DNA from 3 places in the Streptomyces sp. NPDC050263 genome. Region 1 is predicted to be linked to each of the others. Evidence: riboswitches for the same ligand, from Rfam matches in the RefSeq annotation. Region 1 holds a riboswitch; each other region holds the start of a gene.

What was found. Region 1 has a riboswitch for cyclic di-AMP ahead of AB0J04_RS15235 (transglycosylase SLT domain-containing protein). Riboswitches for the same ligand answer to the same signal wherever they lie in the genome.
Region 2: linked by a shared signal. The riboswitch ahead of AB0J04_RS43505 (C40 family peptidase) and the one ahead of AB0J04_RS15235 (transglycosylase SLT domain-containing protein) in region 1 are both predicted to bind cyclic di-AMP.
Region 3: linked by a shared signal. The riboswitch ahead of AB0J04_RS43175 (transglycosylase family protein) and the one ahead of AB0J04_RS15235 (transglycosylase SLT domain-containing protein) in region 1 are both predicted to bind cyclic di-AMP.

The regions. Positions count from the first base shown of each region.
Region 1 is NZ_JBFAKW010000027.1:44,401-50,053, reverse strand. Features, by position in the region: gene AB0J04_RS15250 (glycosyltransferase) at 1-357, opposite strand, end outside; gene AB0J04_RS15245 (GNAT family N-acetyltransferase) at 388-1,452, opposite strand; gene AB0J04_RS15240 (HAD family hydrolase) at 1,711-2,535, shown strand; gene AB0J04_RS15235 (transglycosylase SLT domain-containing protein) at 2,575-3,057, opposite strand; cyclic di-AMP (ydaO/yuaA leader) riboswitch at 3,063-3,290, opposite strand; gene AB0J04_RS15230 (polyprenyl synthetase family protein) at 3,959-4,969, shown strand; gene AB0J04_RS15225 (DUF2092 domain-containing protein) at 5,224-5,653, shown strand, end outside.
Region 2 is NZ_JBFAKW010000195.1:3,723-9,375, reverse strand. Features, by position in the region: gene bioB (biotin synthase BioB) at 1-465, opposite strand, end outside; gene AB0J04_RS43525 (8-amino-7-oxononanoate synthase) at 614-1,741, shown strand; gene AB0J04_RS43520 (DUF397 domain-containing protein) at 1,822-2,055, opposite strand; gene AB0J04_RS43515 (helix-turn-helix transcriptional regulator) at 2,065-2,925, opposite strand; gene AB0J04_RS43510 (ATP-binding protein) at 3,139-3,627, shown strand; gene AB0J04_RS43505 (C40 family peptidase) at 3,666-4,139, opposite strand; cyclic di-AMP (ydaO/yuaA leader) riboswitch at 4,143-4,347, opposite strand; gene AB0J04_RS43500 (hypothetical protein) at 4,727-5,032, opposite strand; gene AB0J04_RS43495 (ATP-dependent Clp protease proteolytic subunit) at 5,040-5,653, opposite strand, start outside.
Region 3 is NZ_JBFAKW010000190.1:5,073-10,725, reverse strand. Features, by position in the region: gene eno (phosphopyruvate hydratase) at 1-943, opposite strand, end outside; gene AB0J04_RS43175 (transglycosylase family protein) at 1,281-1,967, opposite strand; cyclic di-AMP (ydaO/yuaA leader) riboswitch at 1,971-2,139, opposite strand; gene AB0J04_RS43170 (transglycosylase family protein) at 2,346-3,437, opposite strand; gene AB0J04_RS43165 (cytochrome P450) at 3,627-4,982, opposite strand; gene AB0J04_RS43160 (hypothetical protein) at 4,979-5,653, opposite strand, start outside.

The DNA.
Region 1 (5,653 bases):
GGGATCCGGCTCCCGCTCAGCCGGCGCCTCAGCCGTTTCACGAGCGGCGAGAGCCATGAGGACGGTCTTCGGGTCGGCGCCCTCCGGTACATGCCCGAGTAGCGTCCCGACCGGCCGTTGCCCCCTCCTGACCAGCACGAACACCTCACCGTGGGTGAGGGGAGGGCTGCCCGGACCGGGTCTGAGCACACCCCCCTCGTCCAGCTCGAGCTCGGCGATCTGCACCGGCCGGATGTCGAGGAACCGCCGTATCTCCTGCCGTGTCTCGTGCCGTATCCCCTGCCGTGTCTCGTGCGGTGTCTCTTGCTGTGTCTCGTGCTGCACGCTCGCGTGCCGCACGCCTCTTGCGCGGAACATGAACCCCCCTAGTTCCATGACCGTCAACCGTCACGACCGGCGCAGCCGGCCCGCGCCCTTCAAGGTCCGTGCGGCCGTCGCGGCGAGCCTCGGCCGGTTGCGCACGAAGTGGTGCGCGCGGCGGGACGGTTCACGGCTGAGCCAGTAGAGCGCGGCGCCCACCCCCGGACGCGTCCACGCTCCCTCGAACACGGGTATCTCCCCGGTCTTCAGCGAGTCCTTGTACTCGGCCGCGCCGCGCCCCAGGTCGAGCAGGCCGATGCCCTCCGCGGCGGCCGACTCGGCCATCCGCAGATGCAGCACCAGACCGGGCGAGAACTTCGCGAACTCCGGGTCGTACGACGGGAACCAGCAGGCCAGGACGGTCGACGAACGCAGTCCGAAGTGCGCGGCGACGGGCCGTTCACCCGCGTAGAGGACGGACAGCGTGCCGGAGCAGTCCGGTGCGCGCGTCTCGGCGAGCGCATCCACGAGCCGGGTGATCCACTCCTGTGCGAACCGGTCCCGGCGGCCGGTCCTGCGGTACTGCGCGGACTTCCAGGCCATGAGCGTGCGCAGCGCGGCCGGGTCGCGTTCGTCGAACACGAACCGCAGCTCCCCGACCTGCCGGCCGAGCTTGCGCTCCTTGGCGAGGGTCGTCTTCAGGAACTTCGGTGACTGGGCGCGCAGCACGGACTCGTAGGTCTCGTAGCCCTTCTCGACGTCGATGACATAGGCGGCGTACTCCGCGGCCGCGTGCGGGGCGAACAGCCCCTGCTCCGCCTCCAGGTTGTCGAAGGCGAAGCTCGTCAGGGAGCACGCCCGCATCAGTTCGTCGGCGTTCAGCCCGAGGCCCGGGGCCAGCACCGCGCCTTGTGCGTCCGAGACGCCGTACGCGAGGGCCTGGCCGCGGCCGAGCCTGTTTTGCTCATGGGGCAGGAAGCCGACCGGCTCGCGCCCCTCATACACCACCCCCACACGTGCGCGTGGCCGTACGAGGCCCACGGCGTCGGTGAACTCCGGTTCCATGAAGGGGTTTCGCGGAAGCGTCGACGCGGCGCGCAGCGCGCGCCACCGCTCCCTCTCCCCCTCGCCGAGGTCCTGCGGCCTCAGCACACGAATGCGCCCACTGCTCAACCTGACCCCCCGATCAAGTCCCCCCTGGACACCTGGACGGTACCGCTCCACCAGGGCGTCGCGGTAGGTAGCGTCCCATGTTGTTGCCAACTGGTGCAGAGGCCTTTAACCGTCCGCTACCCGGCAACGCGCCAGAAAGCCGTTTCTTTTAAAGGGGAGTTGACAGAACAGGGCAGGACCTGGGCGTCGTTCGGTTTGCGTCGAACCCGAGGGGTGCGGGATCCGTATTCTCTGATCATGGCCGCACCCCTCGCATATGCCGCGCGCACCGCGTACGCCCTGATCGCCACCGACCTGGACGGAACGCTGCTCCGCGGCGACGACACCTTCTCCGACCGGTCGCTCGACGCGCTCGCGCGGGTGGCGGCCGCCGGCGCACGCCACCTGGTGGTGACGGGACGGCCCGCGCCCCGCGTGCGGCCGCTGCTCGACCGTCTGCACAGCAGAGGGCTCGCGGTGTGCGGACAGGGCGCGCAGTTGTACGACGCCGGCGCGGACCGACTGCTGTGGTCGGTCACCCTGGACCGGGAGCTGGCGGAGACCGCGCTGGGCAAGATCGAGGCGGAGGTCGGGCAGCTGTACGCGGCCGTGGACCAGGACGGCGTCGACGGGCTGACGCTCATCGAGCCGGGCTATCTGATGCCGCACCCGACGCTGCCCGCGCTGCGCGTCGGCCGGCGGGACGACCTGTGGTGCGAGCCGATCAGCAAGGTGCTGCTGCGCCATCCCACCCTGTCCGACGACGAGTTGGCTTCGACGGCCCGCTCGGTGGTCGGCTCGCTCGCCACCGTCACCATGTCGGGGCCGGGCACGGTCGAGCTCCAGCCCTGCGGGATCACCAAGGCGACGGGCCTGGCCCTGGCCGCCGAACACCTCGGTCTGCGGCCCGAGGACACCGTCGCGTTCGGGGACATGCCCAACGACATCCCGATGTTCGACTGGGCCGCGCACGGTGTCGCCATGGCCAACGCCCACCCCGAGCTCAAGGCCGTGGCCGACGAAGTGACGACGTCGAACGAGGACGACGGCGTGGCCGTCGTCCTCGAACGAATGTTCCCGTAAGTCGGGGTGTCGCTATGCGTCCGCAGGTGAACGGTGCTGTCAGTACGCGCCGAACACGTTGTCGATCGAGCCGTAGCGCGCGGCCGCGTAGTTGCAGGCGGCGGTGATGTTGGCGACCGGGTCGTAGGAGTTCCACGAGGTGCCGGAGACGTGGTAGGCGCGGAAGGTCGGGTCGATGACCTGGAGCAGCCCCTTGGACGGGATGCCCGCAGCCGCGTTGGAGTCCCAGAGGTTGATGGCGTAGGGGTTGCCGGAGGACTCACGGATGACGTTGCGGTAGATGCCGTTGTACGTCCCCGGGATGCCGTGCTGCGCCATGACGTGGAGCGAGGCGCGGATCCAGCCGTCGAGGTTGTTGGCGTAGCCGAGGCTGGTGGCGGTGACGACGGTCGGCGTCGCCGCGGAGGCGGTGGCGGAGCCGAGGATCGGGAGGGCGAGCACGGCCGCGCCGGTGGCGGCGACGGCGATCGTGCGGGCGAGACGGGTGCGGCGGGTGCGGCGCGGCTGAGCGGCAGCGGACATGACGAAGTTCCTCTCCGGCGCCTGCGAGGTGAGCTGTCGGGTTCGGGCGGGAGCTGCCCGGCCACGTCCTGACGGACGCGACTTCACCCCAAGCCGTACCGATGTGTCCAAAACATCCTGAAAATCCAAGACGTCCGGAAATTCGGTTCGGCGGCCTACCTGGTTCCCCCGCTCCTGCCGTGCGGTTCTCGATGGGTGTTCCGGGCGGCGGCAGGATTCGGCGTCCGCCCGACAGGCCGGGAACGTATGCGAGAGCACATGTCCGGAACAAGTGGCAGATTCACAGATCACCCCTATTGACCTTGGTCTGTGACCTATGGGGTGCTTGATCCTTTGTGGGTGCAAAGCCCCAACTTGCTTGAGGTGTGCGGGGAAACGGCGCACGGCGTGCGGGTGTCGGCCGGGCGTCGGGAGTGAGCCAAGTCACCAGCAATCACAAGAGTGGCGAATCGGGCATTCACCTCAACTCGTATTTAAAGGAAGGGCAAAAGGATGGGATTGGAATTAGTCCGATTTGCCCTGCCGTGCTGGGGTTGGCCGGATTGCTCGGACGGCCCGGCGGCAGGGGTGCGGCGCGCCGGCGTGATGCGCGGGCCCGTGTGTGGTGGGAAGTGGCGGGAAATGGTCCCGGGATGTGCCGACGCCACCCGGCGGGCATGAATCACTACTACCTGGTAACTCGATAGGAGTTCGTTCATATGGGCTGATCAGAAACATAACGGGCCGGATCCGGCGTGGCTCGGCCGGGCGGGACGCCCCTCCGGCGGGCCCATTCGAGCCTGCGTGACGTGGGGGCTATCGGTGATCGAAACGTGACCGGATACGCTGACTTGAGTGATGGCAGCGACCTATCGACAAACCGCGTAACCGCCAGTGGACACCAGCAGACAGGAGACCCCTCGTGACCGTCGTCGGGCCGTTCGGGCTGAGCGTGCGGGACCAGGCTCTGGAAGCCGATGTCCAGGCCGGATTGGCGGCTGTCGAGGAAGGCTTGCTCGAGGCCACCAAGAGTGAGGTCCCGTTCATCACGGAGGCCGCCCAGCACCTCGTACGGGCGGGCGGGAAGCGGTTCCGGCCGCTGCTCGTGGTGCTCGCCTCGCAGTTCGGGGACCCGTACGCGCCGGGGATCGTGCCGTCGGCCGTGGTCGTGGAGCTCACCCATCTGGCCACGCTGTACCACGACGACGTGATGGACGAGGCCGCCGTGCGGCGCGGGGTGCCCAGCGCGAACGCCCGCTGGGGCAACTCCGTCGCCGTCCTCACGGGTGACTTCCTCTTCGCGCGCGCCTCGCACATCCTGGCCGACCTCGGGCCGGAGGCGGTCCGGGTGCAGGCGGAGGCGTTCGAGCGGCTGGTCACCGGACAGATCCTGGAGACGGCCGGGCCGACGGACGGGCGCGACCCGGTCGAGCACTACCTCGACGTGCTCGGCGGCAAGACGGGCTCGCTCGTCGCGGTCGCCTGCCGGTTCGGCGCGATGATGTCGGGCGCCGACGAGACGGTCGTCGACGTGCTGACGCAGTACGGCGAGCGGCTGGGCGTCGCCTTCCAGCTGGCGGACGACGTCCTGGACATCGCCTCCGACTCGCACGAGTCGGGAAAGACGCCCGGGACGGATCTTCGCGAGGGCGTTCCCACGCTGCCGGTGCTGCGGCTGCGGGAGCAAGCGGCGCGGTTGTCGTTGCCCGAGGACATCGCACTGTGCGAGCTGCTGGACTCCGACCTGAGTGACGACGCACGGCTCGCCGAGGCCCTGGAGGCGCTCCGGGCCCACCCGGCGCTGGAGCAGGCCCGCCGGGACACGGTGCGGTACGCGAAGGACGCGCGGGCTGCGTTGGCGCCGTTGCGGGAGTGCGACTCGAAGGCGGCGCTGATGGAACTCTGCGACGCGGTCGTCCACCGAGCCGGCTGACCCCCGCCCACCGGTCTCCGCCCCGTCTCGGCCCGCCAACCCCTACGGGACAGGCGTGGTCCTGGCGCGTTGTGTCATACCGGAGGTGTACGTGGAGTTGAGTCCCCGGGTTGACGCTTCCGAAGAGTGGATTTGGTCAGATGGGAACCACGGAAAACACCACTCCTCACCGATTCGGGTGAGAATGGCGGCTTGGGGTGGGGAAGTTCGGCGCGAGATGACCAGCCGCCGCCGACGACGGAGGTAAGGCACACATGGCACCGAAGGCATCCGACGACACCACGACCGGCGTGGACGCGACCGGTGGGGACGCCGACGACCTGCGCCTCGGACGGCGCAAGGCAGTGCGGTACGTCGTCCCGGTCACCGTGATCGGTGTCGCGGCGGCGACGATCGGGCTGGTCCCGGCGCTCGCCGACTCCGGCGACCCCGACCTGCCGAAGATCACCGCACAGCAACTCCTCGACAAGATCGCCGCCTCGGACGTGCAGCAGCTGTCCGGGACGGTGAAGATCAGCACCGATCTCGGGCTGCCCGACCTCGGCGGACTGGAGAGCGGTCTCCTCTCCGGCGTCGCACAGCAGGGCGGTGACGGATCGTCCGCCGATCCGTCCGCCAAGCTCACCGAGCTCGCCTCCGGCACGCACACCCTGCGCGTCGCCGCCGACGGCCCGGACAAGCAGA
Region 2 (5,653 bases), on a different contig from region 1:
CCGCTCGGCCTGGCCGTCGGAGAGCAGCCCCAGACAGGCGCACACCTCGACGCCCTCGTTCTGGTCCTTGATCGCCTTGATGGTGCCCGCGACCCGGTCCACGTCCCGGTCCGTCGGGCCGCGCCCGGACGCCACCAGGCAGACCCGCTTGGCCCCGCCGGCCAGCCCGGCGGCCGCGGCCCTGGAGGCCTCGTCGGGCTTGAGCCAGGCGTACTTCAGGATCCCGGCCGTGGAGCCGAGCCGCTGGGAGCAGTAGGAGCAGTCCTCGGGGCACAGCCCCGACTTGAGGTTGACGAGGTAGTTGAGCTTCACCCGGCGCCCGAACCACTGCCGGCGCACCTTGCCGGCCGCGGCCACCACATCGAGCACGTCGTCGTCGGAAGTGGCGAGGACGGCCAGCGCTTCCTCGCGGGTCGGCAGCTCGCGCCGAAGCCCCTTGTCCACCAGCGTGTTCAGCAGGTCCATGAGAGCCGATCCTGTCCTACGCACCTGCTTCGGGCCAAGGTAGGGATCGCACAACACACCCGGTTCGACGTGTGGGTATTGCCACACCGTGGGTGGGCGGCCCGGCCGCTAGGGTCTGTCCGCTACCTACAAAATCCCCGGAGGACCCATGGCGTTCGGCTGGATCGACGAGCAGGCGGAGCTGCGCCGCCGGGCCGGACTCGTACGGACGCTGCGGCCCCGTCCGGCCGACTCGCCGCTCCTCGACCTCGCGAGCAACGACTACCTGGGCCTGGCCCGCCATCCCGAGGTCGTCGAGGGGGCCGCGGCGGCCGCCCGGACCTGGGGCGGCGGCGCGACCGGCTCCCGGCTCGTCACCGGCACCACGGAGCTGCACGGCGAGCTGGAGCGGGAGCTGGCGGAGCACTGCGGGTTCGAGGCGGCCCTGGTCTTCTCCTCCGGGTACGCGGCCAACCTCGCCGCGATCACCGCGCTGGCCCCGCACGGCTCGCTGATCGTCTCCGACGCGGGCAACCACGCCTCGCTCATCGACGGCTGCCGGCTGGCCCGCGGCACCGCCCAGGTCGTCGGGCACGCCGACCCGGACGCGGTGCGCAAGGCGCTCGGCACCCATGAGGGACCGGCCGTGGCCGTCTCCGACACCGTCTTCTCGGTCGACGGAGACGCCGCCCCGCTGGCCGCCCTCGCGGCCGCCTGCCGGGCGCACGGCGCCGGACTGGTCCTCGACGACGCCCACGGCCTCGGCGTGCTCGGGGACGGCGGACAGGGCGCTCCCCACGCGGCGGGTCTCGCGGGCGCCGACGACGTCGTCGTCACGGTCACGCTGTCCAAGTCGCTCGGCAGCCAGGGCGGCGCGGTGCTGGGCCCCGCGCGCGTGATCGACCATCTGGTGAACGCGGCCCGCACGTTCATCTTCGACACGGGCCTGGCCCCGGCGGCGGCGGGCGCGGCCCTGGCGGCCCTGCGGCTGCTGCGCGGGGAGCCGCAGCGGGCGTCACGCGCGCGTGCGGTGGCGGGCGAGCTGCACGCACGCCTGACGGCCGCGGGCCTGGAAGCGGTGCGTCCGGACGCCGCGGTCGTCTCCGTGCGTGCGCCGTCCCCGGAGGAGGCCGTGCAGTGGGCGGCGGACTGCCGCTCGGCAGGCCTGGCCGTGGGCTGCTTCCGTCCTCCCTCCGTGCCCGACGGCATCTCACGCCTCAGGCTGACCGCCCGGGCCGACCTCTCCGGGGCCGAGCTGGAACGCGCTGTACGGGTGATCGGCGAGACGCGACCATGAGTCGGCGTGACACGGCCGTGGGTCGCCGCTGACTGGTGGGTCGGTCGCCGCTGACGGGTGCGCCGACTACTGCGGTGCGGTCAGCGCAACGCGGCGGTGAAACCCGTCCAGCTCTCGGGGGAGAAGAGCAGGGCGGGGCCGGCCGGGTCCTTGGAGTCGCGTACGGCGAGCAGACCGGCCCAGGGGCCTGCGGCCGGCCGGGCCGTCTCGACGCAGTTGTTCGCTCCCGTGCTGTAGCTGCTGCGCAGCCACAGCACAGCCGGGAGCTGGTCGGGATCGGTACTGGAAGGTACGTTCCGCGGTACTGCGGACATGGTGCCTCCTTACGCGCCGCCTGCTATCGCGGCGATGTAATCCGATGAGTCCCCGGGCGAAAGGGCATGCGCCCGAAGGGCGTTGAAGGCCTCGGTGTAGGCCTCGAGGTGTTCTTTCCGTTCCAGATAGAGGCTACTCGTCAAGTGGTCGAGAACAACCACATCCAGATCAGAAGTGCGCGAAAATGAGAAGATAACGAAAGGTCCGGTTACGCCGATATGCGCCCCGGCGGCGAACGGAAGGACCTGTAGCCGCACTTGGGGCAGTCGGGCGGCCTCCACGAGCCGGCCGAGCTGTTGCGCCATCACCTCGGGGCCGCCCACCTCCCGCCGCAGCACCGCCTCGTCCAGCACCGCGTTCAGCTCCAGCGGCGGCTGCGCGCGCAGCACGTCCTGCCGGGCCAGTCGCACCGCGACCAGCGTGTCGAGCTGCTCCTCCGTGACGCCCTCCACCGCGGCCCTGGTCACCGCGCGGGCGTACTCGGGAGTCTGCAACAGCCCCGGTACCACACTTGTCTCCAGCGTGCGCATCGCGCTCGCCTGGGATTCCAGGCTGATGAAGTCCCGGTAGGTGGGCGGCAGCACCCCGCGGTAGGCGTGCCACCAGTGGTCCCGGCCGCCGCTGCCGTCGGCGCCGGCCAACGCCAGCATCAGCTCCCGCAGTTGCGGATCGGCCACCCCGTAGGCGTCGAGGAGTAACCGCACATCGGCCGGTTTTGACCCACTGGTGCCCGTCTCGATGCGGCTCACCTTGGACTGGTGCCAGCCCACGAGCCGGGCGGCCTCACCACTGGTGAGGCCCGCATGGGCGCGCAGATTGCGCAGTTCGGCGCCCAGCTTCCGGCGGCGTACCGCGGGTCCGTGCTGCACGGGCTCCTCCTTACTCCTTACGGGCCGTCCAAATACGCTCTGCCGTCGCAGAGTTCACCGCATTGAGCGACAGATATATGCATATCTTGGTGGATCGCCACCCGTGACCGGCGCGGTAATGGCAGTCTGGCGAAGAAGCACCAGTCCGGGACCGTACTCGAACCTTCCGCTCCGTGTCGGACCCCGGTCCCATGGGAAAGGGACGACGTCGCCATGGCAGATCACCTGGAAGCATCCGTCATTCTGCCGAGCGATCCCGCCTCGGTCTCCACAGCCCGCGGTTTCGTGGCCGGCACCCTCGGAGAATGGGGTCTGCCGGCGGACACGGAGACGGCCGACGCCATCTTGCTGATCGTCTCGGAACTCACCACCAACGCCGTACAGCACACCTTCGGTCAGTCACCCACCTTCACGGTGGACCTCGTCCTCGACCGTGACGAACACTTGCGCATCGGTGTCACCGACAGCCACCCGCGTTTCCCCAAACGACTGCCGGCCGCCGTCCAGCAGGACAACGGCCGAGGCATGGTGATCATTCGCTGGCTGACCGCGGAGTGCGGCGGCAAGCTCAGAGTGCGGCCCACCCGGGAGGGCGGCAAGACGGTCACCGTCGAACTCCCGTGGACGTCCGCGGCGGCGGAGCCGGTGGCCGGAGCCCTGGCGGCACAAGCCCCGGCGGAGGGCGAGATCCCGGGGCGATGACGGCGCGTCCGGACGCCGCCACCGCCTCGGACAGGTCCTTAGCGGACCCGGCCGTACCAGACGCTCTTGGTCCAGATCTTCTGCAGTTTCACCACGTCTCCGGTCTTCGGCGAGTGCCAGATCTTGCCGTTGCCCGCGTAGATCCCGACGTGGTACACGTTCGAACCCGAGTGGAAGAAGACCAGGTCGCCTGCCTTGCGGCTCGACGCCGAGATGTGCTTGGTCTTGTTGTACTGCTGTGCCGCCGTACGCGGCAGGCTCTTGCCCGCCTTCTTGTACGAGTACAGCGTGAGCCCCGAGCAGTCGAACCTCTTCGGTCCGGTGGCCCCGTACTTGTACGGTGCGCCCTTCTTGGAGGCCGCGATCTGGAGCGCCTTCGTCGCCGGTGTGGCGGCCGCGGCGTCCGAGGCGAGCCCCGGGACCACGATCGTGCCGCCCACAGCGGCGATGGCGAACGCCGAGGCCGTACCGGCCCGGACCATGAGCGACGGGACACGATTGAGCGCAGTCATGCGCAACCCTTCGTCAGCCGCCTGTGAAGGATGACCTGTCGGATTCGGGCTGACAAAGTTGCCCGGCCGCAACTGCGGCTTCACCCCAAGGGCTGCTCGGCCCGGCGCCTCCCATGCGGAGACGATCGTTCCGGCGACCCGTCGTGCCTGGGTCCTCCACTCCTGCCGATGCACTTCTGTCGACCGGGCATCCGGGCGGCGGCAGGACTCGGCGTCCGCCCGGACCGCCCCGCCGCTTGTGGCGGGGGCTTGTCGTCAGTCAGGGATCTTGGCTCACTCATGTCCGAAAAACCCAACGGAACCGGGGATTTGTGGGGTTACTCACCACTCACCCGTTCGGGTGGACACCCTGATGGCCGATCAGCTGTCAAGGACGCCAAAGGGCCCCGGACCAGCGACGGAGCCTTTTGTTCCGCCCGAAAAGAACGCTTTTGCGCAACTCCGGCGAGCCCGAAAAGCAACGGCCGCTACGCCGAACGGGGGTAACCCGTCCGGTCCGTTTCAACTCCGGTCCGGACGTCTCGTTCGGGGCGCGCGCCGCCCGGACCGGAGCGCGGCCCGCGTCGGCTGCCGGGCCGGACGCCGGGTCAACTGTCGGAGAGCGGAGGCACCGTGACGCGCGCCGTCCGGCGCTCCCCGTCCAGGACGCGCAGCGCCCGCGCGAGGGTCGGCGCGTGCAGCTCGCTCTCGCCCCGCTGGTGCATCAGCGTCAGCGCGTCGCGCAGCGCGGTCGCCTTGGCCACCAGCGCCTGGGCCGCGCGCAGTCCGCGGTAGGTGTCCCCGTGGTGGGCGGGGTTGATCCGGCCGAGCAGGTCGACCACGTCCAGGTAACCGTCGATCAACTCGGCCTCTGCGTGCGTCAGGGCGGGCAGCGGCGGAAGTTCGGGCACCATCGGCGGCTCACCTCCCGCCCTGCGTGCCGGCCGCGGGCCTGCGGCTCGGGATGATGGCGTCCACCAGGCCGTACTCCAGGGCCTCCGGGGCGGTGAGGATCTTGTCCCGCTCGATGTCCGCGGTCACCTGCTCCGGCGTCCGCCCGGTGTGCCGGACGAGCATCTCCTCCAGGCTCGCCCGGATGCGGGCCAGCTCCTCGGCCCGGATCGCGAGATCGCTGGTCTGTCCCTCGACGGGCCCGGGCAGCGACGGCTGGCGGATCGTCATCCGCGCGCCCGGCAGTGCGAACCGCTTGCCCGGCGTGCCGGACGCGAGCAGCACGGCGGCGGACGAGCCCGCCTGGCCCAGGCAGGTCGTCTCCACGTCGCAGGTGACGTACCGGATCGTGTCGTAGAGGGCCGTCATCGCGCTGAAGGAGCCGCCGGGGGAGTTGATGTACAGCGCGATGTCCCGGTCCGGGTCCTGGTGCTCCAGGTACATGAGCTGGGCCATCACGTCGTTCGCCGAGGTGTCGTCGATCGGCGTCCCGAGGAAGACGATCCGTTCCTCCAGCAGCTTCGAGTACGGATCCATCGTCCGCGTCCCGAAGCTGGTGCGCTCGGTGAACTCGGGCAGGACAT
Region 3 (5,653 bases), on a different contig from region 1:
AGAGGTCGTCGCCGACGATCTGGACCTTGTCGCCCAGCTTCTCGGTGATGACGTTCCAGCCGGCCCAGTCGTCCTCGTACAGCGGGTCCTCGATGGAGACGAGCGGGTACGCGGAGACGAGCTCCTCGTAGTACTCGGTCATCTCGGCGGCCGAGCGGGACTTGCCCTCGAACTCGTACTTGCCGTCCTTGTAGAACTCGGACGCGGCGACGTCGAGCGCGAGCGCGATCTGCTCGCCGGGGACGTAACCGGCCTGCTTGATGGCCTCGACGATGAGGTCGAGGGCGGCGCGGTTGGACTCCAGGTTCGGGGCGAAGCCGCCCTCGTCGCCGAGGCCGGTGGACAGGCCCTTGGTCTTCAGCACCTTCTTGAGGGTGTGGTAGACCTCGGCGCCCCAGCGCAGGGCCTCGGAGAAGGACTCCGCGCCGATCGGGGCGATCATGAACTCCTGGATGTCCACGTTGGAGTCGGCGTGCGAGCCGCCGTTCAGGATGTTCATCATCGGCACCGGCAGCAGGTGCGCGTTGGGGCCGCCCAGGTAGCGGAACAGCGGCAGATCGCTGGCCTCGGAGGCGGCGTGGGCGACGGCGAGCGAGACGCCGAGGATGGCGTTGGCGCCGAGGGAGCCCTTGTTGTCGGTGGCGTCCAGGTCGAACATGGCCTGGTCGATCAGGCGCTGCTCGGTGGCGTCGTAGCCGACGAGCTCCGGGCCGATCTGCTCGATGACGGCGAGGACGGCCTTCTCGACACCCTTGCCGTGGTAGCGGTTCGGGTCACCGTCGCGGAGCTCGACGGCCTCGAAGGCACCGGTGGAGGCGCCGGACGGAACGGCGGCACGACCCGTGCTGCCGTCGTCGAGGCCGACCTCGACCTCGACCGTGGGGTTGCCTCGGGAGTCCAGGATTTCCCGGGCTACGACGACGTCGATGGACGGCACGAGCATCTCCTTCTTGGGATGTGACGCTGAGAGTGCGGGGCCCGTGGGCCTTGCGACTAGAGCCTAACCGCCCGAGGGGCGTCGGCAGCCGACCGACCGCCCTGTGGACGAACTGACCGTACACATTGTTCCCGCCCGGAACAAAGGGGAAGTGACAAACAGCCAAAGAGAAACCCCGCTCCGGCGCGTACGGGGGAACACGCACCGGAGCGGGGGGCCCGTGGGGACGGGGGGTGACCCTCACGAGGTCTTCAGTGTGCGGACCCCGCCCATGAGGGCGCTGTGACCTCCCTGGGAGCCGGATGTCACTTCGGGAGCGGGGGCCCGCTACGGGAGCCGGGGCTCACTTCAGGTGCAGCTGCTGGCCCGGGTAGATGAGGTCGGCGTCGTCGACGATGTCCTTGTTCAGCTCGAACAGCTTCTGCCAGCCGCCGGCGACCTTGTGCTTCTCGGCGATGGAGCTGAGGGTGTCGCCCTTGACGACCTTGTACTCGCCGTCGCCCTTCTCGACCTTCTTGCCGGTCGGGGTGGTGACCGTCTTGGAGGCGGCCGGGCGGTCGGTCGAGCGGGAGGCGCTCTGCTCCTCGGTCGAGCGGGTGCTGGTGCTCGTGTCGCTGCCGGAGGAGCCGGAGGACTCGGCGCTGCCGCCGTCGTAGGCGGCGCCGGACAGGCCCGTGCCGCAGACCGGCCAGGCGCCCTTGCCCTGGCCCGCGAGGACCTTCTCGGCGACGGCTATCTGCTGGGCCTTGGAGGCCTGGTTGGCCTGCGCCGCGTACTGCGTGCCGCCGTACGCGGCCCAGGTGGAGGCGGAGAACTGCAGGCCGCCGTAGTAGCCGTTGCCGGTGTTGATGGACCAGTTGCCGCCGGACTCGCACTGGGCGACCTTGTCCCACTCGGCGGCGGTGGCGGCGGAGGCGTTGCCCGCCGCCATGAGCGGGGCGGCGATGGCGACACCGGTGACGCCGGCCAGCGCGGCGACGCGGGTGGCCTTGGACGGACGGCGGTGCTTGCCCTTACCGGAAAACAGCATGGTGGATCCCCTCACCGACGCCTGCGAGGTGAGCTGTCGGGTTCGGGCCGGTTGAGTTGCCCGGCCGCGCACCTCGCGGTGCGCGGCTTCACCCCGAGCCGGTTCCAGCGTCAACCGCTGTCCCCGGCACTTACCTTGGGTCCCCCGCTCCTGCCTACGGCGCTTGACGCGACGACTGTTCCCGGGCAGCCGCTGGCAGGACTCGGCGTTGCGACGACCGGGGCTCGGATTGCCGAGCGGCCTTGACCGTAGCCACGTGATCCGCGGAAATTCAAAGACGATCAGGGCTTCTGAGACTCATCCCACACTTTCACCAAACCGGACATTCTGGAGCGAAGTGTGACGTGAACTCCCGGCGTTTTTCTGTGCGTTCCTGCCCTATTGAACCGCTGTGTCGAGGGTCTGACCGGGGGCGATGTCGCTCGGGTCGGCGCCGATGACGTCCTTGTTCTCGGCATAGAGGGCCTGCCATCCGCCGTCGATGCCAAGGGAGTCGGCGATGGAGACGAGCGAGTCACCTCCCTGGACCACGTAGGCGACCGCGGCATGCCGGCCGGTGGAGGCGGGGGCAGTGCCGTCCACGGCGGCGCCGTCCACAGCGGTGGCGGCCGGGCCGGTGGCGCTCTTCGTCGTCGGGGCCGCGGCCGGGGCCGCGGTCGGGGCCGCGCTCTCGTCGGCGGTCGCGCCGCGGTGTTTGCCGGAGCCGAGGGAGCCGGTGTCGACGAGGCTCCAAGAGCCCGCATCCTGGAACGACTTGTCCGAGTTGCCCGAGTCGTCCGCTTCCGACGTCGCCGAGGGGGAGCCGTCGACCTCGGCGGAGTCGTCCGCGGCGGCGGAGGACGAGGGGGAGGAAGGCGACGAAGGGGACGAGGGAGGTGAACTGGAAGAATCTGCGGACGAGTCGGATGTCTCGGACGATCCCGTCGAGCTGCCGTCGGCACTCGACGAGCCCGAAGAGTCCGAAGAGTCCGAGGAACCCGAAGAGTCCGAGGAGTCTCCGTCCAACCCCTTGGACAGGTCGGACAATCCGGACGAGGAAGACGAGTCGGACGAGTCGTCCGCCACGCCGGTGTCCACGTCCAGCGCGCCGTTCGCCTGGGTGAGCCCGGAGGTCAGCCCGCAGGTGCCCCACGCGCCGACGTCCTCGGCGGCGAGCAGCTTCTGCGCCACGGCTATCTGCTGGTTGCGGCTGGCCAGGTCAGGGCTCGTCGCGTAGTCGAGTCCGCCGTACGTCTCCCACTGCTTCTGGGTGAGGCCCAGTCCGCCGCGCTCGCCGTCGGCCTTGCCGACGGCGCTCCACGAGCCGCCGGTCTCGCACTGCGCGACCTTGTCCCACACCGTGCCGTCGGCGGCGCTCGCGCCGGAGGCGGCCAGCAGCGGGATGGCGATGGCGGAGCCGGTCACTCCGGCGGCGACCAGGAGGGCCGGAGCCTGACGGGGGCGACGGTGACGACCGTTCCCGGAGAGCATGCGAGGGCCTTTCTCTGGACAGCGGTGACCGGCGCGACGGGTGCGACTGACGCGTCGCGCTGACGAGCGAACGTATCGGCACACGATCACTTGTCACAAGTTAATGCCGCGCAGATCACGTGAAGATCACAGAGTTGAGGGTCGGTCACCTTCGCCTCGCCGAATGGTCACACTCCGGCTGACAACCGGTCAGGCATGTACCGGAGTGAACTCGACCGGCAGGGTCCGCAGTCCGCGCATGATGAGCCCGCCACGCCACCTCAACTGGGCCGGGTCCTCGGCCAGTCGGAGGTCGGGCAGCCGGGTGAGGAGGGCGGCCAGCGCGGTCTGGCCCTCCAGGCGGGCCAGCGGCGCGCCCAGGCAGTAGTGGATGCCGTGGCCGTAGCCGAGGTGTTGATTGTCACGGCGGGACAGATCGAGGCTGTCGGGGTCGGCGAAGCGGGCCGGATCGCGGTCGGCGGCCGCCAGAACGACGAGGACGGGGTCGCCCTGCGCGATGTCCTGCCCGCCGATGCTGAGCGGCTCGGTCGCGAACCGCCAGGTGGCGAGCTCCACGGGGCCGTCGTAGCGCAGCAGTTCCTCGACGCCGGTCTCCAGGAGGGTGCGGTCGCCGTCGGCCTCGGTGAGGGACCGTTGGAGGCGTTCGCGCTGCTCGGGGTGGGTGAGGAGGGCGTAGGTGCCGTTTCCGATGAGGTTGACGGTCGTCTCGAAGCCGGCGAACAGAAGGATGAAGGCCATGGCCGCGGCCTCGTTCTCGGTGAGGTGCTCGCCGTGGTCGGAGGCGCGGATGAGGCCGGAGATGAGGTCCTCGCCGGGCGCGGGTTCGGTCGGCAGCTCCGCCCGCTTGCGGTGGATCAGCTCCAGCAGATAGCCCCGCATCTTCTTCACCGACCGCGCGACCCCGCCCCGGGGCCCTCCCCCGTGCCGGATCATCATGCCCGCCCAGTCCCGGAAGTCGTCCTGGTCCTCGCGGGGGACGCCCAGGAGGTCGCAGATGGCGTAGATGGGGAGAGGGAAGGCGAAGTCGTGGATGAGGTCGGCCTCGCCCTTCGCCGCGAACCGGTCGATGAGCTGATCCGTCAGCTCCTGGACGCGGGGCGCGAACTCGGCGACACGGCGGGGCGTGAACGCCTTGCTGACGAGCCGTCGCAGGCGGGTGTGGTCCGGCGGGTCGATGTTCAGCAGATGCGTCATCAGCTCGGCCTTGCGCTCACCGGGGATGCCGGTCTTGCCCTTGGCGTGGGCGGGTTCGTCGTGATGCGCGGGGTTCTTGGAGAGCCGCGGGTCGGCGAGCGCCTGCTTCGCGTCCCCGTACCGCGTGACCAACCAGGCCTCGACCCCGCTGGGCAGTTCGGTCCGATGCACGGGCGCGTGCTCACGGAGCCAGGCGTAGGCGGGGTAGGGATCGGTGGCGAACTCCCAGGTGAAGAGTTCGGGGGCGGGGCGGTCGGGGGCGGGGTGGTCGGGGGCGAGGTGGTCGGGGGCGGGGTGGTCGGGGGCGGGGCGGTCGGGGGCGGGGTGGTCGGGGGCGGGGTGGTCGGTCACTCGTCGACGGTAGCGGGGTTCGCGCCGAGTGCCTTGCGCGCACCCGGGTGCCCCATGGCCGCGGCCTTGCGATACCAGAGCTCGGCTTCGGCGGGCTTGCTCTGCTTCTCCAGGAGAACGGCGAGGCGATGAGCGGCGTCGGCGTCGGCGCGGGTGATGCCGTCCTCGTACCGCTTGCGTGCGCGCTCCTGCAGCTCGGCGGCCGCCCTGCCCGTCATGAGCGCCATGCCTTGGCCGGCATACGCCGTCCAGTTCGAGGGAAGCGTCATGGGCGGTTCCATGGGGCTCAGCAACCGGAAACACATCTCCAGGCCCTTGCCGACAGGAATGTCGCCGTGTTCCAGAACCCGGGTGTAGCAGGTCAACGCCTCGCCGACCGCACCACGCCCGAGCGCGAGATCGCCGAGCCGCATCGCGGCCCGCATGTCGTCCTGGTCCGCGGCCTTCTGGAACCACTGCGCCGCCAGTGCCTGGTGGGCCTCGCCGACCAGTCGTGCCTCGTGACCGTCCGGCTTCCGTTGCGCCGCCCTCCGCAGGTACGGCAGCGCCTGCTCCGCCTCGCCCATGACCAACAACAGCTCGCCGACCCGGCCGGACAGCTCCTCCTTGCCCGCGTCCACAGCCTTGCGGAACCACTCCAGCGCCGTGCCCTCGGCCGCCAGGCCCTCGGC